DNA from 4 places in the Halomonas sp. IOP_31 genome. Region 1 is predicted to be linked to each of the others. Evidence: predicted binding sites of a transcription regulator. Region 1 holds the regulator's gene; each other region holds the start of a gene.
The links. Region 1 encodes sigma-54, which starts transcription at its own class of promoters, with help from an activator protein. Its sites were predicted from a motif close to TGGCACNNNNNTTGCTNT; they were not measured.
Positions count from the first base shown of each region.

Region 2: a site for sigma-54 is predicted at 4,498-4,515, ahead of glnA (glutamate--ammonia ligase). Genes of this name have one in related genera too.
Region 3: a site for sigma-54 is predicted at 5,543-5,560, ahead of K7I12_RS12450 (amino acid ABC transporter substrate-binding protein). Genes of this name have one in related genera too.
Region 4: a site for sigma-54 is predicted at 4,556-4,573, ahead of K7I12_RS03075 (P-II family nitrogen regulator). Genes of this name have one in related genera too.

Region 1 covers NZ_JAIRBP010000011.1:57,121-64,717, reverse strand. The annotation lists gene K7I12_RS07955 (ABC transporter ATP-binding protein) at 1-63, opposite strand, end outside; gene K7I12_RS07950 (KpsF/GutQ family sugar-phosphate isomerase) at 264-1,244, shown strand; gene K7I12_RS07945 (KdsC family phosphatase) at 1,254-1,796, shown strand; gene lptC (LPS export ABC transporter periplasmic protein LptC) at 1,800-2,387, shown strand; gene lptA (lipopolysaccharide transport periplasmic protein LptA) at 2,384-2,905, shown strand; gene lptB (LPS export ABC transporter ATP-binding protein) at 2,970-3,695, shown strand; gene K7I12_RS07925 (RNA polymerase factor sigma-54) at 3,867-5,285, shown strand; gene hpf (ribosome hibernation-promoting factor, HPF/YfiA family) at 5,474-5,782, shown strand; gene ptsN (PTS IIA-like nitrogen regulatory protein PtsN) at 5,792-6,289, shown strand; gene rapZ (RNase adapter RapZ) at 6,394-7,284, shown strand; gene K7I12_RS07905 (HPr family phosphocarrier protein) at 7,271-7,540, shown strand.
Region 2 covers NZ_JAIRBP010000040.1:17,408-25,004, forward strand. The annotation lists gene K7I12_RS15575 (DODA-type extradiol aromatic ring-opening family dioxygenase) at 1-348, shown strand, start outside; gene typA (translational GTPase TypA) at 408-2,234, opposite strand; gene K7I12_RS15585 (polysaccharide deacetylase family protein) at 2,327-3,322, opposite strand; gene K7I12_RS15590 (hypothetical protein) at 3,437-4,000, opposite strand; gene glnA (glutamate--ammonia ligase) at 4,613-6,019, shown strand; gene ltrA (group II intron reverse transcriptase/maturase) at 6,546-7,597, shown strand, end outside.
Region 3 covers NZ_JAIRBP010000024.1:24,229-31,825, reverse strand. The annotation lists gene K7I12_RS12475 (pyridoxamine 5'-phosphate oxidase family protein) at 1-432, opposite strand, end outside; gene K7I12_RS12470 (hypothetical protein) at 711-1,211, shown strand; gene K7I12_RS12465 (amino acid ABC transporter ATP-binding protein) at 1,236-2,006, opposite strand; gene K7I12_RS12460 (amino acid ABC transporter permease) at 2,078-3,187, opposite strand; gene K7I12_RS12455 (amino acid ABC transporter permease) at 3,189-4,379, opposite strand; gene K7I12_RS12450 (amino acid ABC transporter substrate-binding protein) at 4,454-5,482, opposite strand; gene hemE (uroporphyrinogen decarboxylase) at 5,831-6,895, opposite strand; gene ribA (GTP cyclohydrolase II) at 7,078-7,597, shown strand, end outside.
Region 4 covers NZ_JAIRBP010000003.1:73,590-81,186, reverse strand. The annotation lists gene K7I12_RS03100 (sensor domain-containing diguanylate cyclase) at 1-284, shown strand, start outside; gene K7I12_RS03095 (LysR family transcriptional regulator) at 402-1,328, opposite strand; gene K7I12_RS03090 (ferredoxin--NADP reductase) at 1,476-2,252, shown strand; gene K7I12_RS03085 (P-II family nitrogen regulator) at 2,365-2,703, opposite strand; gene K7I12_RS03080 (ammonium transporter) at 2,894-4,141, opposite strand; gene K7I12_RS03075 (P-II family nitrogen regulator) at 4,180-4,518, opposite strand; gene K7I12_RS03070 (accessory factor UbiK family protein) at 4,765-5,169, shown strand; gene K7I12_RS03065 (YifB family Mg chelatase-like AAA ATPase) at 5,348-6,883, shown strand; gene K7I12_RS03060 (amidase) at 6,992-7,597, shown strand, end outside.

The sequences.
Region 1 (7,597 bases):
GATTTCCTTCTCGCCACGGGAAAAGCGCAATCCTTCCACCTCGACGAGCAGCGATTCGTTCATTCAGGCGACTCAGTGGTGAAAAATTATCGAACATCGTATCCTAACCCAGCGTACCACGACCAGCCCGACCGGGTTTCACCCTTGCATGCCACCGCCACTATGCGTCTAATAAGCGCCCGGCACAGTTGCGACGAACCGGCCGGAGCGTCCGGCAGCGTCGCCTCTTGAGTCCAATCGCCCCGGGGGCAACAATCACTGCCATGACCATCGATATCGACTTCGCCTTTCGTGCCAGCGCCCGACGCACCTTGAAACTGGAACAGCAGGCCATCGCCACACTGATCGGCAAGCTGTCCGACGATTTCGACCGCGCCTGCCGGCTGATCCTCGCCTGCCAGGGGCGCGTGGTGGTCACCGGCATGGGCAAGTCGGGGCATATCGCACGCAAGATCGCCGCCACGCTGGCGAGCACTGGAACGCCGGCCTTCTTCGTCCACCCCGGCGAGGCCAGCCACGGCGACCTGGGCATGATCACCGCCCGCGACGTGGTACTGGCGCTGTCGAACTCCGGCGAGACTCAGGAGATCACCGCGCTGCTGCCGCTGTTGAAGCGCATGGGCACGCCGCTGATCAGCATGACCGGGCGTCCCGCCTCGGCCATGGCCTGCCATGCCGAGGCCCACCTCGACGCCAGCGTGGAGCGCGAAGCCTGTCCGCTCGATCTGGCGCCGACCGCCTCGACCACCGCCGCGCTGGCGCTTGGCGACGCGTTGGCGGTGGCCCTGCTCGAGGCGCGCGGCTTCACCGCCGAGGACTTCGCCCTGTCGCACCCCGGCGGCACGCTGGGCCGGCGCTTGCTGCTCAAGGTCGAGGACCTGATGCACAGCGGCGAACGCCTGCCCCGCGTGGCGCTGGGCAGCCCGCTGCGCGACGCACTGCTCGAAATCTCCCGCAAGGGGCTGGGCTTTACCTGCGTGATCGACGACGAGGGCCGGCTGGCCGGCGTCTACACCGACGGCGATCTGCGCCGCACCCTCGATCAACATGGCGATCTGCGCGCACTGCGGGTCGACGATGTGATGACCCGCGGCGGCAAGCGGATCCGCGCCGACATTCTAGCAGCCGAGGCGGTCAGGCTCATGGAAGACAACCGCATCACCGCGCTGGCCGTGGTCGACGGCGACGATCGCCCGATCGGCGCCATCCACATGCACGACCTGCTCGTCAGCGGCGTGATCTGAGGAGACAGCATGACCAATAATCCCGACCTGACCGAGCGCGCCCGTCGCGTGCGCCTGCTGGTCCTCGATGTCGATGGCGTGATGACCGACGGCCAGCTGTATTTCCAGACCGATGGCCAGGAAACCAAGGCGTTCAGCACCCAGGATGGCCAGGGCATCAAGCTGCTGCGCCAGGCCGGCGTCGAGGTGGCGATCATTACCGGCCGCGAGTCGCCGATGGTGGCGTGGCGCGCCGCGGCACTGGGCATCGAGCATGTTTTCCAGGGGCGCGACGACAAGCTGACCGTGCTGCGCCAGTTGCTCGACACGCTGGATCTCAAATTCGAGCAGATCGCCTATTGCGGCGACGATCTGCCCGACCTCGCCCCCATCCGCTGCGCGGGGCTCGGCATCAGCGTGCCCAATGCGCCAGACTATATCCGTGAACAGGCCGACTGGGTCACCCAGCGTCCCGGCGGCAAGGGCGCCGTGCGCGATATCTGCGATGGACTGCTGCAGATGCAGGGCCACTGGACGGCGCTACTCGACACTTATCTCCACGACCGGAATTAAACGATGCTCCAGCGTCTCTCGCGGCTTTCACCCAAATGGTGGCTGGCACTCATCCTGCTCGCGCTGGGCGGACTCCTGGCGCTGATCGAGCAACGCAATATCCCGCTACCCGCTCCCCCTCCCACGGCCGAAAGCGGCGAACCCGACTACTATCTGGAAGACGCCAAGCTGACCCGCTTCGACGCAGCCGGCAACGCCTATCAGCGGCTCGCGACACCCCGCCTGACGCATACCCCGATTGATGACGTGACGCGCCTCGAATCCCCCGATGCCCGGCTCGTCGACGACCGCGGCCGGGTCTGGTTCGCCAGTGCCGACACGGGTAGGCTGGGGGCCAACGCCAATCCGCTCACGCTAAGCGGCAACGCCCAGCTCGAGGCGCCCGGCGAGGGCTGGCGAATCAACAGCGAGGTGCTGATCTACGATGCCGACGACAACCACGCCTGGAGCGAGAGCGACGCCGTACTGCGCAAATTCCAGCAGCGCGTGCGCGGCGATCGCTTCGACGCCTGGCTGAACACTGGACGCCTGCAGCTCAACGGCAACGTACGCGGCCATCACCCGACGATCGACGAGGATTCAGGAACATGATGCGTACCCTTTTCGCCGCCTTAACCCTGGCCGGCGCAGCGCTTCTCGCCGCGCCGGCCCTGGCGCTGGACAGCGATGCCGACCAGCCGATCAATATCGCCGCCGACCGCCTGGATCTCGATGACCGTGCCGGCACCGCCGTCTACACCGGTGACGTCGACATGCAGCAGGGCAGCATGCAACTGACCGCCCAGCGCGTCGAGATCAAACGCAACGACCAGGGCGAAGTGACCCAGGTCACCGCCATCGGCGACGCCGAGCGCGCCTATCTCGAACAGCGCCCGGCGCCCGACGACCCGCTGGTCAAGGGCTGGGGCGATACGATCATCTACTACGCCGGCGAGCGGCGCGTCGAGCTCGTCGGTCAGGCCGAGCTACGCCAGACCAGAGATACCTTCAGCGGTGCCTATGTCGAATATTTTCTCGACAACCGCCAGGTCCAGGCGCGCTCCCAGGCCCAGGGAGCCGAGAACGAGCGCGTGCGCATGAGCCTGACGCCGAAGTCCGCCGAACAATGACCCCGCCGATCGAGGCCAGGCTAGAGGCCAATCTAGAGGCCAATCTAGAGGAGAGTCCCGCGCGATGAAGACACTGTTCGCCAGGCATCTGGCCAAGAGCTACAAGAATCGCCGCGTGGTTCAGGACATCAGCCTATCGATCGGCCAGGGCAGTATCGTCGGCCTGCTCGGCCCCAACGGGGCTGGCAAGACGACCTCGTTCTACATGATCGTCGGCCTGGTACGCGCCGACGCCGGCGAGGTGGGCATCGACGACCAGGACCTCAGCCGGGCAGCAATGCATCACCGCGCCCGCGCCGGCATTGGCTACCTGCCTCAGGAAGCCTCGATCTTTCGCAAGCTGTCGGTCGCCGACAACATCATGGCGATCCTCGAGACGCGTCGCGACCTGGACAAGCCGGGACGCAAGCACCAGCTCGAACAGCTGCTCGAGGAATTTCATATCACCCATATTCGCGACAACATGGGCATGAGCCTGTCCGGTGGCGAGCGCCGGCGGGTAGAGATCGCCCGCTCGCTGGCCACCGAGCCGGCGTTCATCCTGCTCGACGAGCCTTTCGCCGGGGTCGATCCGATCTCGGTCGGCGAAATCAAGTCGATCATCCGCCAGCTGCGCGATCGCGGCATCGGCGTGTTGATCACCGACCATAACGTGCGCGAGACGCTGGATATCTGTGACAACGCCTACATCGTCGGCGACGGCCAGATCATCGCCGAGGGTAACGCCGAGGCGATCCTCGCCAGCCAGAAGGTCCGCGAGGTCTATCTGGGCAATGAATTCCGGCTCTGAGCGATTGTCATTGCCGGGCAGAATCGGCGCCTGCCAAACGCGTCGGCCCTGCGCAAGATAGCGCCAAGCGGTACCAGACAAATAGATGGCATGGTTATTGCTTTTAAACTTGCAAGAGCTCATCGGTCAGGATAACGTGTCGGAAATTCCGCCAGTGAAGTCACGCTTGTCATGGCAATGAAACCCACGCTGCAGCTTCGGGTCGGCACCCAGCTGACCATGACGCCTCAGCTGCAGCAGGCCATCCAGCTGCTGCAGCTATCGACACTGGATCTGCGCCAGGAGATCCAGCAGGCGCTGGAAGCCAATCCCATGCTCGAGATGGAGGACGACTACGGCGAAGCCGCCGTCGGCGAAGCCGCCGACGACGACTGGGCCAGCGACATCCCCGAGGAGCTCGCGCTGGACAGCGAGTGGTCGGACACCTACCAGGACCTGGCCCCCAGCGCGGGGCGCAGCGAAGACGGCCCCGATCTCGAGCGCAACGCCGCCGATCAGAGCCTGCAGGATCACCTTCGCTGGCAGCTCGACATGACCGGGCTCGACAGTCGCGAACATGCGATCGCCGACTGTCTCATCGATGCAGTCAACCTCGACGGCTATCTCGACGGTCAGCTCGACGAATTGACGGAAGGCCTGCGCAGCCAGGGGCTTTCCGGACTCAAGGCCGCCGAGGTCGAGCAGATTCTGCATCGTCTTCAACAGTTCGACCCCACCGGTGTATTCGCCCGCGACCTGCGCGAGTGTCTGCTGCTGCAACTGGCTACGCTGGCCGACGATACGCCGCTGCTGCCCCAGGCCAAGCGCCTGGTACGCCAGTTTCTCGACGCGCTGGCCAATGATGACCGCAAGTTGCTCAAGCGTCGGCTGCGTCTCGACGATGCCCAGCTCGATGCGGTGATCGCCCTGATCCGCGCCCTCGATCCACGCCCCGGCCAAGCCTTCGACGCCAGTGGCGAGGATTACGTGATCCCCGACCTGGTGGCTCGCCATACTCGCGAGGGCTGGCGTATCGAGCTCAATCCCGAGGCGCTACCGCGATTGCGCGTCCAGCCCGACTATGCCGCCTTGATCAAGCGCGCCGACAAGAGCGACGACAACACCTTCATGAAGCAGCACCTTCAGGAGGCGCGCTGGTTGATCAAGAGTCTGTCGAGTCGCAACGACACCCTGCTCAAGGTCGGTCGCGAGATCATGATCCGCCAGTTCGACTTCCTCGAGCGTGGCGAGGAGGCCATGAAACCGCTGGTGCTCGCCGACATCGCCCAGACCGTGGAGATGCACGAATCGACCATCTCGCGGGTCACCACACAGAAGTTCATTCATACCCCGCGCGGCGTCTTCGAACTCAAGTACTTCTTCTCGAGCCATGTCGGCGGCGGCAGCGAAGGCGATGCGCACTCCAGCACCGCGATACGCGCACGCCTGAAGAAGCTGATCGGCGACGAGCCGCCGCGCAAGCCACTTTCCGACAGCAAGCTGGTCGAGCTGCTCGCCGCCGATGGCATCGCGGTGGCGCGACGCACCGTCGCCAAGTATCGCGAAGCGCTGGGCATCCCCTCCTCCGGTGAACGCAGACGCCTCGCCTGAGGCTCCTTCAGACATATGCAGCTCTCTCCCCGGCACAAGGAAAGTGCCGCGCCCTATCGCATCGAAACGTCGATTCACATGTCTTCCCGCTCTCGACAAGCGACGTTTGCGGCCACCATCCCGCGAGGGGTTTGCTAAGCTGCAAAAAGGGTTACAATCGGCCATCACTCGTCGAAAAGGAACGTGCCATGCAAGCCAACATCACCGGCCATCACGTCGAACTGACGGATGCATTGCGTGACTACGTCAACGAAAAGTTGGCGCGGCTGGAACGCCACTACGACAACATCACCACCGTGCAGGTAACGCTCTCGATCGAGAAGGAACGCCATCAGGCGGCCTGCACGCTTCACGCAGCGGGTGCTGACTTGCATGCCGAAGCCGAGAACGGCGACATGTACGCCGCCATCGATGCCCTGGCCGACAAGCTCGACCGCCAACTCGTCAAACACAAGGAAAAGGCCCAGGCCCGCGCGCAAGGCGCCGGCGCCCGCTGACTCCCCATCATGTCACTGGAAACCATACTGCCCCCCGAACGCACTCTGTTTGCCGTGCCCGGGGGGAGCAAGAAGCGCGTGCTTGAGTTCTTCAGCACCTTCATCGCCCAGAACACCCCTAGCCTGGACAGCCAGGAGGTGTTCAGCCGGCTGATCGGTCGTGAACGGCTGGGGAGTACCGGCATCGGCAATGGCGTGGCCATTCCCCATGCGCGCAATCCCCATTGCAAGGCGCCAGTAGCCGGCTTTATCAAGCTACAGGAGCCGATCGATTTCGATGCAGTCGATGGCGAACCGGTCGACCTGCTGTTCGTGCTGCTGGTACCCGAAGAGGCCGACGACACCCACCTGGCGCTACTCGCCCAGGTCGCCGGCATCATGAACGACGCCGACACCCGCAACCGGCTGCGCCACAGTGCCAGCCAGCGTGAACTGCACGAAACGCTCATCGATGCCATCCATGCCCTCGATGGCGGCGCCGGTAGCGCGCCGCGGCAGGCCAGGTAGCCTGAAGGCTGCGCTTTAATTCGCCCCGGCCTATTCAATTCGGGTCTGGTATGCCCAGCGTCATACGACCGCCTCGTGACTCATCGTGACAAGGGAGCCGCCCCATGCAACTCGTGATCATCAGTGGCCGCTCCGGATCCGGCAAGTCGATCGCCCTCCAGGCACTCGAGGACCTGGGCTTCTATGCCATCGACAACCTGCCGGCGATGCTCCTCGATGCGCTGATCGATGAGCTCCAGCAGGCCGACAGCAAGCGCGCCAGCGTCGCGGTCAGCATTGATGCGCGCAACTTGCCCACGGCCCTCGAGCGCTTTCCCGCGCAGCTCGAGGCCGTGCGCCAGCGCGGCATCGATTGCCAGGTGGTCTATCTGACCGCCGAGGACAAGATCCTGCTCGAGCGCTACTCGGCGACCCGCCGCCGCCATCCGCTGACCCGTAATAGCCAGATGACCCTGGCCGAGGCGATCGAGTCCGAGGAGAAGGCACTGGCGGACATCCGGGATCTGGCCGACCTGGTGATGGATACCTCGCAGCTCTCGGTCCACGACCTGCGCGGACGCATCGCCGAGCAGGTCGCCCACCATACCAGCGAACAGCTCACGCTGACCTTCGAATCGTTCGGCTTCAAGCGCGGCGTGCCGCTCGATGCCGATACCGTCTTCGACGCCCGCTGCCTGCCCAATCCCTACTGGGATCCGCGGCTGCGCCCGTTCAATGGCCGAGATGCCGAGATCGTGACCTTTCTCGAGGATTATCCGGATGTCGGCGCCATGGCCGACGATATCCGCGACTGGCTCGAACGCTGGTTGCCCGCCTACCGCGCCAGCAACCGCAGTTATCTGACGGTGGCGATCGGCTGCACCGGCGGCCAGCATCGTTCAGTGTATCTGACCGAACGTCTGGCGCAGCACTTTACCGGCCGTTACCGGGTGCGAATTCGTCATCGGGAATTGGGCATCCACGCCGCCGTGGGAGCCGCCGATGCCACAGCGTGAGCTGACGCTGATCAACAAGCGCGGCCTGCATGCCCGTGCCGCGACCAGGCTGGTCCAGTGCTGTCAGGGTTACGACGCCAGCGTTACCGTTCATCATCAGGGTCGCAGCGGCGATGCCGCCAACATCATGTCGTTGCTGATGCTCGCCGCGCCCTGTGGCAGCCGGCTGACCATCAAAGCCGAGGGCCCGCAGGCCAGCCAGGCGCTCGATGCGCTCGAGGCGTTGCTCGCGGCACGTTTCGAAGAGGATCTGTAAGCGTCCATCGGCGAACGTGCGACCGCGCGACGGATCGTTGCCCTTCGAGCCCGGCCA
Region 2 (7,597 bases), on a different contig from region 1:
ATGGGTCGGGCACTCGCCCCGCTGCGCCGTGAGGGCGTGCTCATCGTCGGCAGCGGCATGAGCTATCACAACATGCGCCGCTTTCGCTTCGACGACTCGACGCTGGATCCGGATTCGGTGCGCTTCGATGAATGGCTGGCCGAGACGGTGGCCTTGCCGGCGCCGGCGCGCGAGCAGCGGTTGAGCGATTGGGCGGCGGCCCCCGGTGGTCGTGCTGCGCATCCGCGCGAGGAGCACTTGCTGCCCCTGCATGTGGTGGCGGGTGCCGCCGGCGTTGATGCCGGCCAGCACGTGTTGCAGGACCGGGTGCTCGGCAGCCTCCAGTCAGCCTTCATGTTCGGCGGTTAACGGCGGCATTCTGCTGTCGCCGCTGCGAGATCAGGACGGGCCTGGGGGCGCTCGAGCGCTTACTTCTTGCTGGCGCGCTTGCGCTCGTTCTCGGTGAGATGCTTCTTGCGCAGGCGAATATGGTTGGGGGTGATCTCGACCAGCTCGTCGTCGTCGAGGAATTCGATCGCCTGCTCGAGGCTGAAGCGTACCGGCGGGGTCAGCACGATATTCTCGTCGTTGCCCGAAGCGCGCATGTTGTCGAGCTTCTTGCCCTTGGTCGGGTTGACCACCATGTCGCTGGCGCGGTTGTTGATGCCCACCAGCATGCCTTCGTAGACCTCGGTGCCATGGTCGATGATCAGCTTGCCGCGCTCCTGCAGGGCGTAGAGCGCATAGGCCAGCGCCTTGCCGGGGACCATCGACACCAGCACGCCGTTGCGACGCTCGATGGAGGCGTCCGGCTTGAGCGGGCCATAATGATCGAAGCGGCTGGTGAGGATGCCGGTGCCGGAGGTCAGGGTCAGGAACTGGCCGCGGAAACCGATCAGCCCGCGCGCGGGGATGATGAAGTCCAGGCGCACGCGGCCCTTGCCGTCGGGGTTCATGTTGGTCAGCTCGCCCTTGCGATAGCCGAGTTCCTCCATCACCGCGCCCTGGTGCTGCTCCTCGCAGTCGATGATCACCTCTTCGTACGGCTCCTGCCTGACGCCGTCGATCTCCTTGATGATCACCTCGGGGCGACCCACGGCCAGCTCGAAGCCTTCGCGGCGCATGCTCTCGATGAGTACCGAAAGGTGCAGCTCGCCGCGCCCGGAGACCTTGAACTTCTCGGGCGATTCGCCCTGCTCGACGCGCAGCGCGACGTTGTGGATCAGCTCCTGCTCGAGGCGATCCTTGATGTTGCGGCTGGTGACGAACTTGCCGTCCTTGCCGGCGAACGGCGAGTCGTTGACCTGGAAGGTCATCGACACGGTGGGTTCGTCCACGGTCAGCGCCGGCAGCGCCTCGACGGCAGCCGGGTCGCACAGCGTGTCGGAGATCGCCAGGTCCTCGATGCCGGTGATGCAGATGATGTCGCCGGCTTCGGCCTGCTCGGTCTGCACCCGCTCGAGGCCCATGTGGGTCATCACCTGGCCGATCTTGCCCTTGCGGGTCGCGCCTTCCTTGGTGATCACGCTGACCTGCTGGTTGGGCTTGACGCTGCCGCGCTTGATGCGGCCCAGCCCGATGACGCCGACGTAGCTGGAGTAGTCGAGCGCCGAGATCTGCATCTGGAAGGGGCCATCGAGTTCGACCTTGGGCGGCTCGACGATGTCGACGATGGACTGGAACATCGGCGCCATGTCGTCGGCCAGCTGGTCCGGCTCGGGACCGGCGATGCCGTTGAGCGCCGAGCAGTAGATGATCGGGAAGTCGAGCTGCTCGTCGGAGGCGCCGAGATTGTCGAACAGGTCGAAGATCTGGTCGATGACCCAGTCGGGGCGCGCGCCGGGGCGGTCGATCTTGTTGACTACGACGATCGGCTTCAAGCCCTGGTCGAAGGCCTTCTGGGTGACGAAGCGGGTCTGCGGCATGGGGCCGTCGACGGCGTCGACCAGCAGCAGCACGGAGTCGACCATCGACATCACGCGCTCGACCTCGCCGCCGAAGTCGGCGTGCCCGGGGGTGTCGACGATGTTGATGTGATAGACCTGCTCGTCGGGGGCCTGCCAGCGGATCGCCGTGTTCTTGGCCAGGATGGTGATGCCGCGTTCCTTTTCCTGGTCGTTGGAGTCCATGATCCGCTCCTGGCCCTCGGCTTTACGATCCAGGGTGCCGGACTGGCTCAGAAGCTTGTCGACCAGGGTGGTTTTGCCGTGGTCGACGTGAGCGATGATGGCTATGTTGCGAAGTTTCTCGATCACGACGGGATCCTGCAGGGAAATAAGGGCCGCATTATAGGGTCAGGCCGTTTCCACTGCTACCTTCGTGAGCCGTGCTTCGCCGCTGGCGGGGCTTACAGCTGACCCAGCAGATGATCGAACAGGCGTCCCGGGCTCCCGGCGAGATGCTGGTTGACGGCGATCCGCGGCAGCGCCAGGGGGTTGTCGTGACGGCCCAGCCAGCCGCCCTGACCGGCCAGGGCCAGCGAGACCCCGCAGCGATTGACCAGTTGCTGGACGCGCGGCGAGGGCTGGCTGTCCGGGTAGGCGAAGGCCGCCAGCGGCTCGCGGCACAGCCGGGCCAGTGCCTGGCGCGAGTGGCGCACCTGCCAGCGTATGGCGTCGTCGTCCTGGGTTTCGAGGGCACGCATGCCGACGCCGCGGGCGCCGAAGCGGATCAACCCGTCCCTTTCGAGCCGCCGAACGCTGAACGCATCGAGCCCTTGGCGAGGCTGGCCGAGCTCGCCGTGCAGGGCGTCGCCGATGGCCTCGAGGGTGCATGGATCATGCTGGGCGAGTTCCAGCAGGTAGCCCAGCAGGGCCCGGCTGTAGGCCGTGTCGGGGTGTTTGGGGGGCATGGGCGGCAACGGCAGCCCGGCATCGCCCAGCGCATCGCGAATCCGTGTCGGATGCTGGCGTTGCCACAGGCCTTCGCCGAGGGTCTCGCGCCAGGCGCCGTGCGGCCGGTGCAGCCAGCCGGTATTGATGAAGATGCTGGCGGGGATCGCGTAATGCTCGAGCAGCGGCGCGGCGACGTCGAGGGTGTCGCGCCAGCCGCCGTCGAAAGTCAGGCTGATGCACGCCTGAGGGTCGTGGTGGGGCTTGAGGGCGGTATCCAGGCAGACCAGTCGCGACAGCTCGCTGAGCGTCAGCAGCAGCCGCTCGAAGCGCTCGGGGCCGAGGCACCAGGGGGCGCGATGCGGCAGGCGGGCTTCGCCCTCGCCGGGCAATACCCGCGGCAGGGCGATGAGTGCGCTACGTCCCCATAGCGGCTCGCTCAGGCTGCGCCGCCAGTGGCCGCGCAGTCGGTACGCCAGATCCTGAGCCAGGGACAGCGCCAGCCCGGTCATCGTCCGGCTCCAACCGCTAACGCGCTACGACCAAGCATGCTGCTTTACTCCTTGTGCCCCACCGGCACAGCACATACCAGTAACCGACATTTTACCGCCAACCACACGCCAGTACTAACTCACCGATCGTCGGCACTCCTCGGGCCGGCATTGCAGCACCCGGGCATGGCAGGCTTGCAGGCGGCCCAGCAGGTCGCGCTCGGCTCGGCCTTCGAGTTCAGGGTCGAAGCCGCCGAGACGTTCGAACCAGACCCGCTGTACGGCGAATACCTGGGTATGGAGTCGGGCCCGGCCGATGCGCGAGAGCCAGGCGGAGACGGACCGGCGCTCGGCGACCAGAACCAGCGCGTCCCAGGCCTGGAGACGCAGCGCCTGGTCGATCTCGTGCAGCCAGGTGTCCGAGAGCTCGCTGGGCGACTCGATGAACACCAGTACGTCGCCATGACTGCAATTGGCGGCGGCATTGAGCCGCGCGCCGCGGGCCATGCCCGACAACGTCAAGGTCCGGGCACCGTAACGCTCCGCCAGCTTGCCCAGGGAGAGACGCGGGCGGTCGACGATGAACCAGCGTTCGACCTCACCATCGAGCCGCTCGGCCAGCTTTTCCAAGGCGGCCAGGCAGCGTTCTGCGCGGCTGTAGCCTCGTCGAAAATCAATGACCACACTGTATGTATTCATGAGCCTGGTGACCTGGAATCCGAAGGGCCCGGTTACCGTGACGCTTGCATAGGCCGTCCGGTGCCACGATGTGCAACGCATTATTGCCAATTCATCGCAATTGCCAATGTCTCGCAGGTCTCTATTCTCTCCCCTTGTCTACTGCGATAGTTATGTAAAGAAGAGTAGCTCTGAGTTTCCAGACGTTTCAATTGGCCGGCTGGCTGATTTTGTGAGCTCTCATGGTTGGTTTTCATCGAGTGCGCAAGGTTGAGGCGCTTAACCCGGCGGCGCGTTTCTGATAACTGGCGGGCGGATCAGTCTGTGCGTCGCCGCTGTGAACCGGAATGGTGCATGAAAGGAGGTTTGCGCTCAATCATGGTGCATTGGCGGAAGCCCTGCACCGCCATGATGCGACATCGGCCATTCGGGGCGCCCTCAAAGGCCTTCGTCCGGGGGCGCTTTCTTCACTATATTCATTGGTCTGGCCAGGATTCGCGATTGTTGTTGCGCCATTTTGGCACGGCTTCTGCATTCGTTTTTGTCAGAAATGGCATGCATGGGCAATCCGCGCCCCGACGTGCTAAAACGACGCTGGACACGCAAGCCAATGGCTCATCTATGGAGGACACCATGTCTGAGAAGACTCTAGCCCTGATCGAAGAACACGACGTCAAGTGGGTCGACCTGCGCTTTACCGACACCAAGGGCAAGGAGCAACACGTCACGATTCCGGCCAGTGCGGTCGATGATGAGTTCTTCGAGGACGGTCAGATGTTCGACGGCTCTTCCATCGAAGGCTGGAAGGGCATCAATGAATCCGACATGATCCTGCGCCCCGAAGACGGCACCGGCTTCCTCGATCCGTTCACCGAAGACGCGACCCTGGTGCTGCGTTGCGACATCATCGAACCGTCGACCATGCAGGGTTACGAGCGCGATCCGCGCTCCATCGCCAAGCGCGCGGAAGCCTATCTGGGCTCCACCGGCCTGGGCGATACCGCCTTCTTCGGCCCCGAGCCGGAATTCTTCATCTTCGACGAGGTGCACTGGAAGGCCGACATCGAAGGCGCCATGTACAAGATCACGTCCGAGGAGGGCGCCTGGTCGACCGATCGCAAGATCGAAGGCGGCAACCTGGCGCACCGTCCGCGGGTCAAGGGCGGCTACTTCCCGGTCCCGCCGGTGGATAGCTTCCACGACATACGCAGCGCGATGTGCAACACCCTCGAGGCGATCGGCCAGAGCGTCGAAGTGCATCACCACGAAGTGGCCAACGCCGGCCAGAACGAGATCGGCGTCAAGTTCAACACCCTGGTCAAGAAGGCCGACGAGGTCCAGGAACTCAAGTACGTGGTCCATAACGTGGCCCATGCCTATGGCAAGACCGCGACCTTCATGCCCAAGCCGCTGGTCGGCGACAACGGCTCCGGCATGCATGTTCACTCCTCCTTCTGGAAGAATGGCGAGAACCAGTTCGCCGGCGACGAATACGCCGGGCTCTCCGAGACGGCGCTGTACTACATCGGCGGCATCATCAAGCATGCGCGGGCGCTGAACGCCTTCACCAACGCTTCGACCAACTCCTACAAGCGGTTGGTGCCGGGCTTCGAGGCGCCGGTCATGCTCGCCTACAGTGCGCGCAACCGCAGTGCATCGATCCGCATTCCGTACACCGCCAGCCCCAAGGGCAAGCGCGTCGAGTGCCGCTTTCCCGACCCTACCGCCAACCCGTACCTGGCGTTCGCGGCGATGCTGATGGCCGGCATCGACGGGGTGAAAAACAAGATCCATCCTGGCGACGCGATGGACAAGAACCTGTACGACCTGCCGCCGGAAGAGGGCAAGTCGGTGCCGACCGTGGCCAGCAGCCTGGAGCAGGCGCTGGAAGCGCTCGACAAGGACCGCGCGTTCCTGACCGAGGGCGGGGTGTTCACCGACGACACGATCGATGCCTACATCGCGCTCAAGGGCGAGGACGTCGAGCGCCTGCGCATGACCACCCACCCGGTGGAGTTCGATCTCTACTACAGCTGCTGAGCGGCCGAGCGACACCGATCGCCGGATCATCGAGGCCCGCCTTTCTGGCGGGCCTTTTTGCATGTGCGCCAGGCATGGCGCGCAGCGCCTGAGTGGCGCTGTTCCCGAGGGTGGTGCCTCGGGATGACTTGGGGGTGAAAGTCCCCTGTACGCCCGGCAAGGGGAAGTACTAGCCGACGGCAAGGGTGTCTCCCGCGAGGGGGAATCTGAAGGCAGCCCGAGGCAAAACGCTGGCCTGACGAACAGGAAGCGGATATGAGGCGTCATGGCGGGGTGAGATGGCACGCATCATCAAAGCCCAGTACTTGCACGGAACGCCATGATGTAAATCCGACAGGCATAAGCGGGAAGGTCGCGCGTCTTACCCTGGGAGGTCTGGTGGTCTGCCACGGTGCTACCGGCGTCGAGAGGCGACGGGATGGGCCACCAGACGTCAGCAGAGGCCATAGTAAGTGCCGGTTCACCGCGGCACCAAGGGCCGAACATGAAGAACCGCGAGTAGGCGATGACGTCTCGAGGACCGATCATGAAGGCAGAAAGTGGCGCTGATACCGCCCCCCACCCAGAGGGGCAGGGGCGGCACCCCGAGTCCCAGCCGGTGGGCGTCGAGACGGTCCCGGCGTCGTCATCGTGGACGAAAGCGGAGCCCGCCCCGCTCATGGAGGCTGTGGTAGAGAAGGCCAACATGGCGCGGGCTTACCGCAAGGTGGTCGCCAACAAAGGAGCGCCGGGTGCCGATGGCATGACGGTGCACCAGTTGGCCGACCACCTGAAGGAATGCTGGCCAACGCTGCGCGAGCGGTTGCTGGCTGGTGAGTACCACCCCAGCCCGGTCCGAGCCGTCGAGATCCCCAAGCCCAAGGGCGGGACGCGGCAGCTCGGCATTCCCACGGTCACCGACCGGCTGATCCAGCAGGCGCTGCTGCAGGTGCTGACGCCGCTCTTCGATCCGGGTTTCTCCGCATCGAGTTACGGCTACCGCCCCAGACGCAGCGCCCAGCAGGCCGTCTCGGCGATGAAGGTCCACGTTGCTGCCGGCCACCGTTGGGTGGTCGATCTCGACCTGAAGGCCTTCTTCGACAGAGTGAACCACGACCTACTGATGGCGCGGGTCGCGCGCCGCGTCCGCGACAAGCGGGTGCTGCGCCTGATCCGCCGCTATCTGGAAGCTGGGATGTTCCAGGACGGCCTGGCCGCGCCACGCCGGCAGGGAACGCCTCAGGGTGGGCCGCTGAGCCCACTGTTGGCGAATATCCTGCTGGATGACGTGGACAAGGAACTGGAGCGTCGCGGTCACCGCTTCTGCCGCTACGCCGACGACCTGCAAGTGTATGTCAGGAGTCGGCGGGCGGGTGAGCGCGTCATGGCCAGCCTGAGTGATTTTCTCGAGAATTCGCTCAGGCTCACGGTCAATCGCGACAAGAGTGCGGTGGACCGGCCGTGGAACCGGGGGTATCTGGGCTACACGCTGACTCGGCACAGGTTGCCGAAGCTGACGCTGGCCAAGGCCAGCCTGCAGCGCCTGATGCAGCGTGTCCGCGAGATCCTCAAGCGCGGCAGGGGGCGCAACATACGGCG
Region 3 (7,597 bases), on a different contig from region 1:
GGCCTTGGCGACCTCGTAGAGCTGGAACACCTTGCTCTCGCGGGCCTTCCAGTGCTCGCCGAACGCGACCTTGATCTCCATCAGCGTCAGGTCGGGATCGTCCTTGCCGTCGGCAAACCAGGCGGCGACGAACGGATTCCAGTACTTGTCGATCAACGCGCGATCGTCGTTGAGCCGCGCCGTGCCGGACAGCGAGACATACACGCCCTCCTCCTGGTCGGAAAAGCTGAGGCACACGTCCTGGTCGGCCTGGGTCTCGAAGACCTTCTCGGCGCTGCGCCGGGTGTAGAACCACAGCGTGCCGTCGTAGGCGTCCTGGACCAGATGCATCGGCCGGGCGCGCGGCTGCGGGCCGTCCAGCGTCACCAGCATGCCGACCTTGATGTCGCTGATCAGTTTCCAGATCTTCTGCTTGTGCTCGGGGCTCGACATCGAACGCCTCCTTCCCGGTGGATAGCGGAACGCCCGGGCTCGCGACGCTCCTTGGCTCCTTGCACCGCTGAGCCTAGTCCCGCGAATGCTGCGTGGCAAACATCGCAGACGCTATGCTGCAAGCGACGCCACCAGGAGACCGCCATGCCCGATCTCGAACGCCTGAAAGGCGTTTCTCTCCCTTCATGCTTAGCTGTTAGTATCGGTTAACCGGCAAGGACTGCCGAAAAGCGACCGCGCCGTCATGCGTGAAGATTCAATCGGAGAGAAACAGCACGATGCGCAATTTTTTGCTTCTGCGCCGCCCGCTGCCGCGGCGCACCCTGGTGTTCTGCCACGTGGTGGCCCAACTCACGCTGGTGATCGCCGGACTCGCCTGGCTGGCGATGCGCAGCCCGTTGCTGGCCGGCGGCTCGTGGGCCGAGCGCTGGCCGACGCTGGTGCTGGATACCGGCCTGTGGCTGCTGGCGCTGGTCGGCCTGCGGCTGCTCGCCGAGCTGTTGATGCTGCCCTACCATCTCGCCGGCTTGCGCCAAGGCCCAGGCGCCGTGGTGACGCGCGCCTTCGACCGGCGACCGGCGATTCACGACCCCGACAGCGCCTGGGTCAGCGAGGCCAGGCCCGCAACCGAGCCCGCCATCCTGGACGAGGAAGCCGTCGGCAATGTCCGGGTCGTTCAGCCTCGTCGCCCCTTCTCGGCGCGCCAGGCGCTGGACGAGGAAGGCAAGGCATCGCGCAGCAACAAGGGCGCCCCGTCCCGCCAGGAGCCCAGCCTGTAGCGATGGGTGTGGCGCGGTGCGACGTCAGTGACCGAGGATCTGGCTGAGGAACAGCTGGGTGCGCTCGGATTGCGGATTGTTGAAGAACGTCTCGGGCGGCGCCTGCTCGATGATCTGGCCCTGGTCCATGAAGATCACCCGGTCGGCGACGGTCTTGGCGAAGCCCATCTCGTGGGTCACGCAGAGCATGGTCATGCCCTCATGGGCCAGTTCGACCATGACGTCGAGCACCTCCTTGATCATCTCCGGGTCGAGCGCCGAGGTCGGCTCGTCGAACAGCATCACCTCGGGGCGCATGCACAGCGCGCGAGCGATCGCCACGCGCTGCTGCTGGCCGCCGGACAGCTGGCCCGGATATTTCTTGGCCTGATCGGCGATCTGTACCCGCTCGAGGTATTTCATGGCGCTCTTCTCGGCCTCGCGGCGCGGCTGTCTCTGCACCCAGACCTGCGCCAGGCAGCAGTTCTCGAGCACCGTGAGATGCGGAAATAGATTGAAGTGCTGGAACACCATGCCCACCTGGCGGCGGATCTGCTCGATGCGCTTGATGTCCTGAGTCATGTGCACGCCACCGACGAGGATATCACCCTGCTGGTGAGCCTCGAGGTGGTTGATGCAGCGGATCAGCGTCGACTTGCCGGACCCCGAGGGCCCGCAGATGACGATCCGCTCGCCACGCTTGACGGTCAGGTCGATATCGCGCAGCACGTGGAAATCGCCGTACCACTTGTTGAGCTGCTGGATCTCGATCATCGGCTCGGTGCCGTTGTCCTTTGAGGCAGTTGCTTCGCTCATGCAGGTGCTTCCTGAAATGGATTGTCTTGTTGTATGTCCATGCGGCGCCTTGAGATGACGACTGGCCGATGCTAATGCCCGGTGTGCAGCCGGCGCTCGATGTATTGGCTGTAGCGCGACATGCCAAAGCAGAAGATCCAGAACACCAGCGCCGCGAACACATAGCCTTCCATCGCGAAGCCCAGCCAGTTGGTGTCGGTCAGCCCCGCGCGGATAATCGCCAGCAGGTCGAACAGGCCGATGATCAGCACCAGCGAAGTATCCTTGAACAGCGCGATGAAGGTGTTGACGATGCCGGGAATGACCAGTTTCAGCGCCTGCGGCAGGATGATCAGCGCCATACGCCGCCAGTAGCCCAGACCCAGCGCCTGGCCGGCCTCGTTCTGGCCTTTGTCGATCGCCTGCAGGCCGCCGCGGACCACCTCCGCCATGTAGGCGCTCCAGAAGAACATGATGCCGATCAGCGCACGCAGCAGCTTGTCGAATTCGATCTCCGACGGCACGAACAGCGGCAACATCACCGAGGCCATGAACAGCACGGTGATCAGCGGCACACCGCGCCAGAACTCGATGAAGATCACGCTCACGCCCTTGATCAGCGGCATTTTCGAGCGCCGGCCGAGCGCCAGCAGCACACCCAGCGGCAGGGAGCCGACGATGCCCACCGTGGCGATGGTCAGCGTCAGCATCAGCCCGCCCCATTCGCGGGTCGGTACGTACAGCAGCCCGAAGCTGCCGCCGAGGAGCAGGAAATAGGCGATGACCGGAAAACCGACCAGAGTGAACAGCCCCACCCAACGCTTGACCGGCAAGCGCGGGATCGCCAGCCAGGCGATCAGCAGCGCCATCAAGGCGAACACGATATCGACCCGCCAACGCGCCACGTCCGGGTAGAAGCCGTAGACGATCGACTCGAAGCGCGCCGAGATGAACACCCAGCAGGCGCCGTCGCCGCTGCAGTCCTCGCGGGTGGTGCCGAGCCAGTCGGCGTCAAACAAGCTCCACTCCAGAAACGGCCAGATCAACCGAACCAACAACACGATGGTGACGACCGAGACGATCGAGTTGACGGGACTGGAGAACAGGTTGGCACGCAGCCAGCCGACCAGACCTCGGCTCTGGTTGGGCGGTTGGCGGGCCTCGATCATTGGGGTACGGACGGGATTGATAGTCGAGGCCATCTCAACGCTCCTTGAGCAGCGTGCGCGCGTTATAGATGTTCATCAGCAGCGATACCATCAGACTGATGAGCAGATACACGGCCATGGTCATGGCGATGATCTCGATCGCCTGGCCAGTCTGGTTGAGCGTGGTGCCGGCGAATACCGCGACGATATCGGGATAGCCGATGGCGGTGGCCAGCGACGAATTCTTGATCAGGTTCAGGTACTGGCTGGTCAACTGCGGCACGATAACGCGCATTGCCTGGGGAATCACGACCTTGCGCAGCGCGATCCCCCCCGGCAGGCTCAGCGAGTGCGCGGCCTCGGTCTGGCCGTGGGGTACTGACTGGATGCCCGAACGCACGATCTCGGCGATGAACGCCGCGGTATAGACTGACAATGCCAGCCATAGCGCCATCAGTTCCGGCATGACGTTGATGCCGCCGCGAAAGTTGAAGCCGGTCATCTCGGGCATCGACCATTCCAGCGGCATGCCGGTGGTCACGAACACGATCAACGGCAAACCGACGATGATCGCCGCGCCCAACCAATAGACGGGCAGCGCCTTGCCGGTGGCGGCCTGACGCTTGCGCGCGAAGATCCCCAGCGCCACGGCGGCGACGATCGCCACCAGCAACGCCCAGGGCGTGGCGGCGAAGCCCTCCAGGGGCTGCGGGGCCGGCATCACCAGGCCACGCACGTTGAAATACAAAGCCTCGAACAACGACAGGCTCTGCCGTGGCGAGGGCAGCGAGCGCAAAACCGCAAAATACCAGAACAGGATCTGTACCAGCAGCGGTATGTTGCGGAACACTTCGACGTAGATCGCCGCCAGCTTGGCCAGCAGCCAGTTGGGCGAGAGCCGGGCGATGCCCACCGTGAAGCCGATGATCGTCGCGGCAATGATGCCCAGCGCCGAGACCAGCAGCGTGTTGAGCAGTCCGATGACGAAGGTGCGGCCGTAGGAATCGTCGCTGGAATAGTCGATCGGCGTCTGTGGAATCGAGAAGCCCGCACGCTCGCCGAGGAAGTCGAAGCCGGTACGGATGCCGCGCGCCTCGAGGTTGGCCAGCGTATTGTGGACCAAAAAGCCAATGACGACAGCCAGCCCCACGAACAGCGCGATCTGCACCATCAGGGCGCGGATGGCCGGATCACGCCACAGGGGACCACGCCCGCGGCGGGAGGTGGAAGTGGATGGACGCAACATGGAATGTCTCTACTTCGGGCAGAATAAATGCACCGCACGCTCACGGCGTGCGGTGCGAGGACATCACGTCGCGCTTAGCGAATCGGCGGAGCGTACTGGATGCCGCCGTCCGTCCACAGGGCGTTGATGCCGCGCTCGATCTCCAGCGGCGAATCGGCGCCCACGGTCTTGGCGTAGATCTCGCCGTAGTTGCCCACCAGCTTGATGATGTTGTAAGCCCAGTCGTTGCTCAGGCCGAGCTGCTCGCCGTAGCGACCGTCGGTACCCAGCAGGCGCGCGACATCGGGATTCGGCGGGTTGGCCTTCATGTCGTCGACGTTCTCGCTGGTCACGCCCAGTTCCTCGGCGTTGAGCATGGCGAACAGCGACCACTTGACGATATCGAACCACTGATCGTCGCCCTGGCGCACCACGGGGCCTAGCGGCTCCTTGGAGATACGCTCGGGAAGGATCTTGACGCTGGACGGGTCCTGGAGCTGCAGACGCAGCGCGGCGAGCTGCGAGGAATCGGAAGTCAGTACGTCGCAGCGGCCGCTGTCGAAGCCCTGCGCGGTCTGGTCGGTGGTGTCGAAAGCGACCTGCTGGAATTGCATGTCGTTGGCCTTGAAGTAATCGGCCATGTTGAGTTCGGTGGTGGTGCCGGACTGCACACAGATCGAGGCGCCGTCGAGCTCGGTGGCGCTGTTGATGCCCAGCTCCTTGCGGATCAAAAAGCCCTGGCCGTCGTAGAAGCTGGTACCGGCGAAGTTCAGACCCAGGGAGTTGTCGCGGGTCGCGGTCCAGGTCGTGTTGCGCGACAGTACGTCGATTTCGCCGGATTGCAGCGCGGTGAAGCGCTCCTTGGCGGTCAGCGGAGTGAAGCTCACGGCCTGTGGATCGCCGAATACGGCGGCCGCAACGCCGCGACAGACTTCCACGTCGAGCCCCTGCCAGTTGCCGTTCTCGTCCGGTGCGGAGAAACCGGGCAGACCGGTACTCACGCCGCAGCGGAACTCGCCGTTACTCTTGACGTCGTCGAGCATGGCCGCCTGGGCCTGGGAGGCCACGGAGGCAGCCAGCACGGCGGCAGACAGCAGTAACAGGCTCTTGTTCTTGTGTCGCATAGTGGAATCGACTCCCTTGCGTTGTCATTTGAGTGCATGCTCAAGCATGGCCCTATAACGCTAGCAAGGAGTGTTCCAATCTGTCGCCTATCCTTAAGTCACCTTCAGTCAACGTAGACCCAACGCAACCAGGCACTGTCAGCGCCAGAGCCGACGCGCCGCAAAGTCGCAGCAGGCTGGCGGCAGGCACCAGGATGATGCGCTCGAGAAATGCCAAGCACGCCGCATGCGCGCGCCACTCGAAGAACGCGTGACACGCCGGACGGGTCAGCCACGCGCCCGGCACAAGCGTCGCCAGGCACCAGCGCCAGCCAGCGGCGATGGCGAGTCATCGCCTGCGCCACACGCTCAGTCGGCATGATAGGCCGGGCTGAGTTCGTGGAGCGCCTCGAGGAAGGCGCTGACCCGCTCGGGCTCGGTGAACTGGCTGATGCCATGGCCCAGGTTGAAGACATGCCCCGGACCGGCGCCGTAGCTGTCGAGTATCCGCGCCACCTCGGCGCGAATCGCCGCCGGCCGGGCGAACAGCACGTTGGGGTCGAGATTGCCCTGCAGCGCCACGCGATGGCCGACCCGCTCGCGGGCGTCGCTGAGCTCGGTGGTCCAGTCCAGGCCCAGCGCATCGGCGCCGCTGGCGGCGAGATGCTCGAGCCACTGGCCGCCGTTCTTGGTGAACAGGATCACCGGTACATGACGACCCTCGTGTTCGCGGATCAGCCCGGCGACGATCTGCTCCATGTAGCGCAGCGAGAATTCCCGATAGGCCGGCGTCGACAGCGTGCCGCCCCAGGTATCGAAGATCTGCACGACCTGGGCGCCGGCGCGAATCTGCGCATTGAGATAGTCGGTGACCGCCTGGGCCAGCAGGTCGAGCAACTGGTGCATCGCCTCGGGATTGCCGTAGAGCATGCCCTTGACGTGGCGGAAGTCCTTGCTCGAGGCGCCCTCGACCATGTAGGTGGCAAGCGTCCAGGGACTGCCCGAGAAACCGATCAGCGGCGTCCGGCCATTGAGTTCGCGACGCACCGCGGCGACGGCGTTCATCACGTAATCGAGATCGCGCTGGGTGTCGGGCAGGCTCAGCGCCTCGACATCGGCCTGGGTACGCACCGGTTTTTTGAACTTGGGGCCCTCGCCGGTCTCGAAGTACAGCCCCAGGCCCATCGCGTCGGGGATGGTCAGGATGTCGGAAAACAGGATCGCGGCATCCAGCGGGTAGCGCTCGAGCGGCTGCAGGGTGACCTCGCAGGCCCGCGCGGTATCCCGGCACAGGTCCATGAAGCTGCCGGCCTCGCCGCGCACCCGGCGGTACTCGGGCAGATAACGCCCGGCCTGGCGCATCATCCATACCGGAGTGCGATCCACCGGCTGGCGGGCCAGGGCGCGAAGAAGGCGGTCGTTGTGAAGTTCCATCGGGCTCTCGTCGACTCGTGAGTTTGCGCCAATTGTAGCGGATGGCCGGGCATCCGACGCCCCCTTGCCTATGGGCACCCAACACGACGCGCCGCTGATGAGCCATGCCCACTAACCTGCTATCATGGGTCGTTTACATCGGCCGGGCGCTGGTGCCCGCCGGTTCGCAGTCGAGGATCATCGTGACGATACGCTTCATCGCCGCCTCCCAACTGCCCACGCCCTGGGCCACCTTCACCATGCACGGCTTCGAGGACGAAGCGACGGGCAAGGACCATATCGCCCTGACGCTGGGCGACGTGTCGATCGGCGAGGCGGTGCTCGGCCGCGTGCATTCGGAGTGCCTGACCGGCGACGCGCTGTTCTCGATGCGCTGCGACTGCGGCTACCAGCTCCAGGAAGCGCTCAAGCGGATCGCCGCCGAGGGCCGCGGCGTGCTGCTCTACCTGCGCCAGGAAGGTCGCGGCATCGGCCTGCTCAACAAGATCCGCGCCTATCATCTGCAGGACCAGGGCTACGACACCGTCGAGGCCAACGAGCACCTGGGATTCAACGCCGACCTGCGCCGCTACGATCTGTGCGTGCCGATGCTCGAGCACCTCGGCGTGCGCTCGCTGAAGCTGATGACCAACAACCCGCGCAAGGTCGACGCCCTGACCCGTGACGGCGTGACCATCAGCGAGCGACTGGCGCTAACCACCG
Region 4 (7,597 bases), on a different contig from region 1:
TGCTGTTTCGCATCGGCGGCGAGGAGTTCGCGATCTTCTTGCCCGGGGCCTCACCGGAACAGGCGTTGGGGGCGCTCGAGCGCTTGCGTCGGGCGGTGCGCGAGCATGCCTGGTCGGTCGCCGCGGTGACCGTCAGCGCCGGCATCGCCAATCACCAGCCTGGCGATGGCAGCGATTCGCTCTACCGGCGCGCCGACGATGCCCTCTACGCCGCCAAGCATGACGGTCGCGATCGCGTGTTGCATGCTGCCCTGCTGGGCCTGGAGCCTGCTCCGACGCGTTGATCGGCGTCCGCCAGGGTTATAGACGCTCGCCCGCTCGCCGCCACGGGGCGCTGCGTCAAGCGTTGCCGCGGAATCGATCCCGGATGCTTGCACATGCGCGGATTCCGTGTCGGCGACTCAGGGAATGCTCGGCAGCTCGATCTCGTCGCTGCGCCGGGCGCCTTCGGTCATCTGCTGGCACAGCCGCAGGAATTCGCGCATGCCGGTGCTCAGGTACTTGTGGCGATGCCAGATGAACGCGAACTGGCGTTTGAGATCGAGCTGCGGAGTGGCGATGGGCACCAGGCTGCCGCGGCGAAAGGCGTCGCGCAGCGCAAGGTGCGAGACGCAGCCGATGCCCAGACCGGACTCGACCGCACGCTTGATGCCTTCGGTGTGCTCGAGCTCGAGCAGGATGTTGAACCGCCCTCGGCGATGACGGGTGGCCTGTTCAAGAGTCAGCCGGGTCCCCGAGCCCTGCTCGCGCATGATCCAGGCCTCACGCAGCAACCGCTCGAGCGAGACATCGGCGGCACCGGCCAGCGGGTGGCGCGGCGAGCAGAAGACCGTCAACTCGTCTTCGACCCAGGGCTGCATGACGACGTCGGCATGCTGGCAATCGCCCTCGATCAGCCCCAGGTCGAGCTCGTGCTGAACGATGCGCTCGATGATCGACACCGTATTGCGCACCTGCAGGCGCACCCGGCTGCCGGGATGGCGCTGCATGAAGTCGCTGATCAACAGGGTCGCCAGGTAATTGCCGATGGTCAGCGTGGCGCCGACATCCAGCGAGCCGACGCCGCGCTGGCCACGCAGCAACTCCTCGATCTCTTCGCCGCGGTCGAGCAAGGCCACCGCTTTGGGCAGCAGTTGAAAGCCCAGCGCGTTGAGCTTGAGGCGCTTGCCGATGCGGTCGAGCAACTGGCAATCGAACTGCCGTTCGAGCTCGGCGAGCGCGGTGCTGGCGGCGGATTGCGAGAGTGCCAGTTCGCGGGCGGCGCGCGATACGCTCTGTTGCTGAGCGACGGCGACGAAGACTTCGAGCTGGCGCAGGGTGTAACGCATGGGAGTCTCGATGGCAAGTGCCATATCAATATTGCCGATAAGCGTTATCCAGACAACCCATTTAACAGATAATCACTACCGACTTAGAATGACGGTAACGAAATTAACGCTTTTTTATGCTTTTATGGAATATATTTGGAGGCTTCGATGAGCAAGTTTGCCCTGGAAGAAGTGCTGAGCGTCCATCACTGGAACGACACCCTGTTCAGCTTCCGCACCACGCGTGAACGCAGCCTGCGCTTCAAGAACGGGCAATTCGTGATGATCGGCCTGGAAGTCGCCGGCAAGCCATTGATGCGCGCCTACTCGATCGCCAGCCCCAACTACGAGGATCACCTCGAGTTCTTCAGCATCAAGGTGCCCGACGGTCCGCTGACCTCGCGCCTGCAGCACCTCAAGGTCGGCGATCAGATCATGGTCAGCCGCAAGCCCACCGGCACGCTGGTCACCGACGACCTGCTGCCGGGCCGCAATCTTTACATGCTCTCTACCGGCACCGGCCTGGCGCCGTTCATGAGCCTGATCCAGGACCCCGAGGCCTACGAGCGCTTCGACAAGATCGTGCTGATTCACGGCGTGCGCAGCGTCAGCGAACTCGCCTACGCCGATTTCATCGGCAAGGAACTGCCGGCGCACGAATACCTCGGCGAGGAGATCAGCGAGAAGCTGGTCTACTACCCCACGGTGACCCGCGAGGAGTTCCACACCATGGGCCGGCTCACCGACCATATCCGCAGCGGCAAGCTCGCCGAGGACACCGGTCTGCCGCCGCTCGATCCCAAGCAGGACCGGGCGATGATCTGCGGCAGCCCGGCGATGCTCGACGAGACCAGCGCGCTGCTCGACGACCTGGGCTTCAAGATCTCGCCGCGCATGGGCGAGCCCGGCGACTACGTGATCGAGCGGGCGTTCGTCGAGAAGTAACCGGCTTCGCCGGAGCTGTAAGCCATAAGCCGTAAGAAAAAGCCAAGTCAAAAGCTTTTTGCTTTTGACTTGGCTAGTGGTTGTGGTGCTATTTTGGCTTATAGCTTCGCGCTTAGACCGCATCCTTGCCGGTCTCGCCGGTACGAATCCGGATGACCTGCTCGAGCGGCGAGACGAAGATCTTGCCGTCGCCGATCTTGCCGGTGTTGGAAACCTGGGTGATGGCCTCGATGACCTGCTCGGCCATGGCATCGTCGACGGCGACTTCCAGCTTGACCTTGGGCAGGAAGTCGACCACGTATTCGGCGCCGCGATACAGCTCGGTATGGCCCTTCTGGCGACCGAAGCCCTTGACCTCGGTCACGGTGATGCCCTGAACGCCGATTTCGGACAGCGATTCACGGACATCGTCCAGCTTGAACGGCTTGATGATGGCGGTCACCAGTTTCATGCTCGTACTCCTCGCTAGGATGCGGGTATCGTCGCGCGCCTGACGGCCGCGCGGCCCCGGTTTGCGTCGGTCAATTTGCTATCAAGCATACACTGCTCGCTATCGGAATAAAAAAGACCCCCGAAGGGGGCCAGGGGAGCACGCCAGCTCACTCGTTGCGCCGGGGCTCGCTTGTCGAGCCCGGACACGCTCACTTGTTGCCGCCGCCGGCGGTAAACTCGGGATAGGCTTCGAGACCGCATTCGGCCAGGTCGACGCCTTCGTATTCTTCCTCTTCGCTGACCCGCACGCCCATGATCGCCTTGATGATCAGCCATACGACCAGGCTGGCGATAAAGACCCAGGCGAAGATGCCGATCGTGCCGATCAACTGCGCGCCGAAGGAAGCATCGGCGTTGCTGACGGGCACCACCATCACGCCCCAGATGCCGGCCACGCCGTGGGCCGAGATAGCACCGACCGGGTCATCGAGCTTGAGCTTGTCGAGGCCGACGATGGCGAACACCACCAGCAGGCCGCCGACGGCACCGATCAGCGTCGCACCCAGGGCGCTGGGTGACAGCGGATCGGCGGTGATCGATACCAGACCGGCGATCGCGCCGTTGAGCGCCATGGTCAGGTCGGCCTTGCGGAACCAGACCTTGGCCAGGATCAGCGCGGCGATGACGCCGCCGGCGGCGGCCGCATTGGTGTTGAGCAGTACCTGAGCCACGTTGTTGGCGGAAGCGACGTCGGAGACCTTCAATTCGGAGCCGCCATTGAAGCCGAACCAGCCCATCCACAGGATGAAGGTGCCCAGCGCGGCCAGAGGCATGTTGGCGCCGGGGATTGCGTAGATGGCGCCGTTCTTGCCGTACTTGCCCTTGCGCGGCCCGAGCACCAGCACGCCGGCCAATGCGGCGGAGGCGCCGGCCAGATGAACGATGCCGGAGCCGGCATAGTCGGAATAGCCCAGTTCGGAGAGCCAGCCACCGCCCCAGGTCCAGTAGCCCTCGATGGGGTAGATGACCGCGGTCATCACCACCGCGAAGGCCAGGAACGCCCACAGCTTCATGCGCTCGGCGACGGCGCCCGAGACGATCGACATGGCGGTCGCCACGAACACCACCTGAAAGAAAAAGTCGGCACGCGCCGAGTAGTAGGGCGCGTCATCGCCGCCAATCAAGACTGCATCGACGCCGTTCTCGCTGCCGATCAGAAAGCCGAGGCTGGGCAGGAAACCGCCGGCGCTGCTCGAATACATGATGTAGTAGCCGACCACCAGATACATCGTGCAGGCGATAGCGAACAGCACGACGTTCTTGGTCAGGATTTCTGCGGTGTTCTTCGAGCGTACCAGGCCCGCTTCCAGCATCGCGAAGCCGGCGGCCATCCACATCACCAGCACGCCACTGATGAGGAAGTAGAATGTATCGAGCGCGTAATTGAGCTCTGTCATCGTTATAGTCTCGCTGAATTCAGGAATGGCCCCGCGCCTCAAACGGCGTCGGCCCCGCGTTCGCCGGTGCGAATACGAATGACGTCTTCAAGCGGCGTGACGAACAGCTTGCCGTCGCCGATCTTGCCGCTGTTGGCGGCCTGGCTGACGGCCTCGAGCACGCCTTCCACACGGCTGTCGTCGACTGCGATCTCGATCTTCACCTTGGGCAGGAAATCGACCACGTACTCGGCACCCCGGTAGAGTTCGGTATGCCCTTTCTGACGACCGAAGCCCTTGACCTCGGTGACGGTGATGCCCTGCACGCCGTTATCGGCGAGCGCCTCCCGAACGTCGTCGAGCTTGAATGGCTTTATGATGGCGGTGATGAGTTTCATCCCTTGTCTCCCGTTGTCGGCTTGCGCCTGAAGCTATCAAGCGCAAGCCGTGCCAGTTCGTTTTTTCTGTAGTAATTTCATAGATCTGAACTGCCATCCGGTCAGTCTTATGGTGCAGTGAATCGCTTTGCTGCACTGCCAATCACCGTTTTGGTGCGCCGCTGCCGCAGCGATGCGCCATAACAGGGCATGCGTTGTCGAATTGCCTTGCGTATGCTGAGGAGAACCGCAACAAGGAGTGGGCCGATGATCAGTAGCGAACGGATCAGCCGCCTCGCCCAGCAGCTGGGCGAGCGCCTTCAGGATGCCTCTCACGCGCCCGAAGAGATCCAGCGCAACGTGCATAACGTGATGCGTGGAGCCTTCGATCGCATGGAGCTGGTGACCCGCGAGGACTTCGACATCCTGATGGATGTGCTTCAGCGCACCCGGGCACGGGTCGAGTCGCTGGAAAAGCAGGTCGCCGCGCTCGAAGCCAGTCTCGACGACAGTGCCGGCGCGCCGGGATCGCCGGCGATGGTCGCCGCCGACACGGCAGCGCCACCCGAGGACACGGCAGCGTCCAGCAAGACCGCTTCCGGAAATACATCATCCGCCAAGGGTACGGCGCCCCCCGAGGATACCGACGCCTCATCGCCCAAGCCGCCATAGCGCGGTCTCTTGCGTTGGCCTCGAGACTTGCAGTCCCCGCGCCGATCTGTATCACTAGGCCTGTATCAATGAACAGGCTGGAACAGGCACTGGGTGCGGGGTCGCTATCGTTTCTGGAAGGTGAACGAGAAACTTGGCATGCGACGTCGCTTGAGCATCCGCCGGGCAAGGAGCGGCCATGGCATTAGCCATCATCACCACGCGTGCGGGGCTGGGGCTGGACGCGCCCGAGGTCCTGGTCGAAGTCCATCTGTCCAACGGCCTGCCAGGCATGACCCTGGTCGGCCTGCCGGAAACCGCGGTTCGCGAGAGCCGTGAGCGGGTGCGCAGCGCACTGCTCAACGCCGGCTTCGAGTTTCCCACCACACGACGCATCACCATCAACCTGGCACCGGCCGACCTGCCCAAGGAAGGCGGACGCTTCGACCTGCCCATTGCGCTGGGCATCCTGGTGGCCTCCGAGCAGGTGCCGGCCACCGCCCTCGAGGGAGTGGAGTGTCTTGGCGAGCTGGCCCTCGACGGCCGGCTGCGTCCGGTTACCGGGGTGCTGCCGGCGGCGCTGGCGGTCAAGGCACGGGGGCGCGGATTGCTGGTCGCCGCAGGTAACGCCGACGAGGCCGCGCTGGCCGGCGACCTGCAGGTGCTGCCCGCCGAGCACCTTTCCCAGGTGGTCGCCCATCTGCTGGGCCAGGCCCGGCTCGAACCGCATTGGGTGACGACGCCGACGCTGCCCGAGCAGCCGCTGGCCGATCTGGCCGACGTGCGCGGTCAGTACCAGGCGCGCCGGGCGCTGGAGGTCGCGGCGGCGGGCGGCCACAACCTGCTGTTCTCGGGCCCGCCGGGCACCGGCAAGACCATGCTCGCCAGCCGCCTGCCGGGCATTCTGCCGCCGCTGTCGCCCGACGAGGCGCTCGAGGTCGCGGCGATCCGCTCGGTGTGCGGGCTCGACCTGCTCGAACGCTGGGGTGAGCGGCCGTTTCGCTCGCCGCACCACACCGCCAGCGGCGTGGCGCTGGTCGGCGGCGGTTCGCGGCCGCGCCCCGGCGAGATCTCGCTGGCGCATCAAGGAGTGCTGTTTCTCGACGAGCTGCCGCAATTCGACCGCAGCGTGCTCGAGGTGATGCGCGAGCCGCTGGAATCGGGGCAGATCCATATCGCGAGGGCCAGCCAGCAACGCAGCTTTCCGGCCAGTTTCCAGCTGGTGGCGGCGATGAACCCGTGTCCCTGCGGGCACCTGGGCGACCCGCGCCAGACTTGCGTGTGCACCCCGGCCCAGGTGCAGCGCTACCAGGGGCGGCTTTCCGGTCCGCTGCTCGATCGCATCGATCTGCAGGTCGAAGTGCCGGCAATCCCGCCCGACCAGCTCACCGCCGATACCCGTGGCGAAAGCTCCGTGCAGGTTCGCGAGCGAGTGCTGGCGGCCCGCGAGCGGCAACGCGCCCGGGGCTTTCTCAACGCACGCCTGCCGGGCCCCGAGCTCGAGGCAGCCTGTGCGCTGAGCGACACCGAGCGCGCCTGGCTGGCCGACGTGCTGACTCGGCTCAAGCTCTCGGCGCGCGCCTATCATCGCGTGCTGCGGGTGGCGCTGACGCTGGCCGACCTGGCCGGCGAGCCGCACCCGGGGCGCAGCCAGCTGCTCGAAGCGATCGGCTACCGTCAGCTCGATCGCCTGCGCAGCGGTCGCGATCGGCCTGCCACGGCGAGTAGTCCATGACATCGGTGTCACGCTAAGCTGATAGCCAGGGGCCAGGGTTGGCCCTTGTGGATCGCTGACGGCTTCTGCGCCATTAAGCGTCAGCCACGCCAACGCCAAGGAGGTTCGATGAACAGCACGGATAGCGATCTTGCAGCGATGGATGCCGCCGCTCTGATTGACGCCTACGAGCGGGGCCGGCTCTCGCCGGTGGAGGCGGTCGAGAACGCGCTGGCGCGTATCGATCGCCACAACCCCGCGATCAACGCCTTCTGTCATGTCGATCACCAGGGCGCGATGGCCGCCGCCCGCGACGCCGAAGCCCGCTGGCGGCGCGGCGAGCCGCTGAGCCCGGTGGACGGGCTGCCGGTGACGATGAAGGACCTGACCCGGGTGCGCGGCATGCCCGCCCGTGAAGGCACGCTGATCTCCGATCCCGCGCCGTGCGCGGAGGATTCGCCGCCGGCACGGCGGATGCGCGAAGGCGGCGCCGTCATCCTGGGCAAGACCACCACTCCCGAATTCGGCTGGAAAGGCGTTACCGACAGCCCGCTGACCGGCATCACCTGCAACCCCTGGAATACGCAGCTTACCCCCGGCGGCTCGTCGGGGGGCGCCGCCGCGGCCTGCGCGCTGAACCTGGGCGTGCTGCATCAGGGCGGCGATTCCGGCGGCTCGATCCGCATCCCCGCCGCCTTCACCGGCACGTTCGGCTTCAAGTCGACCTTCGGGCTG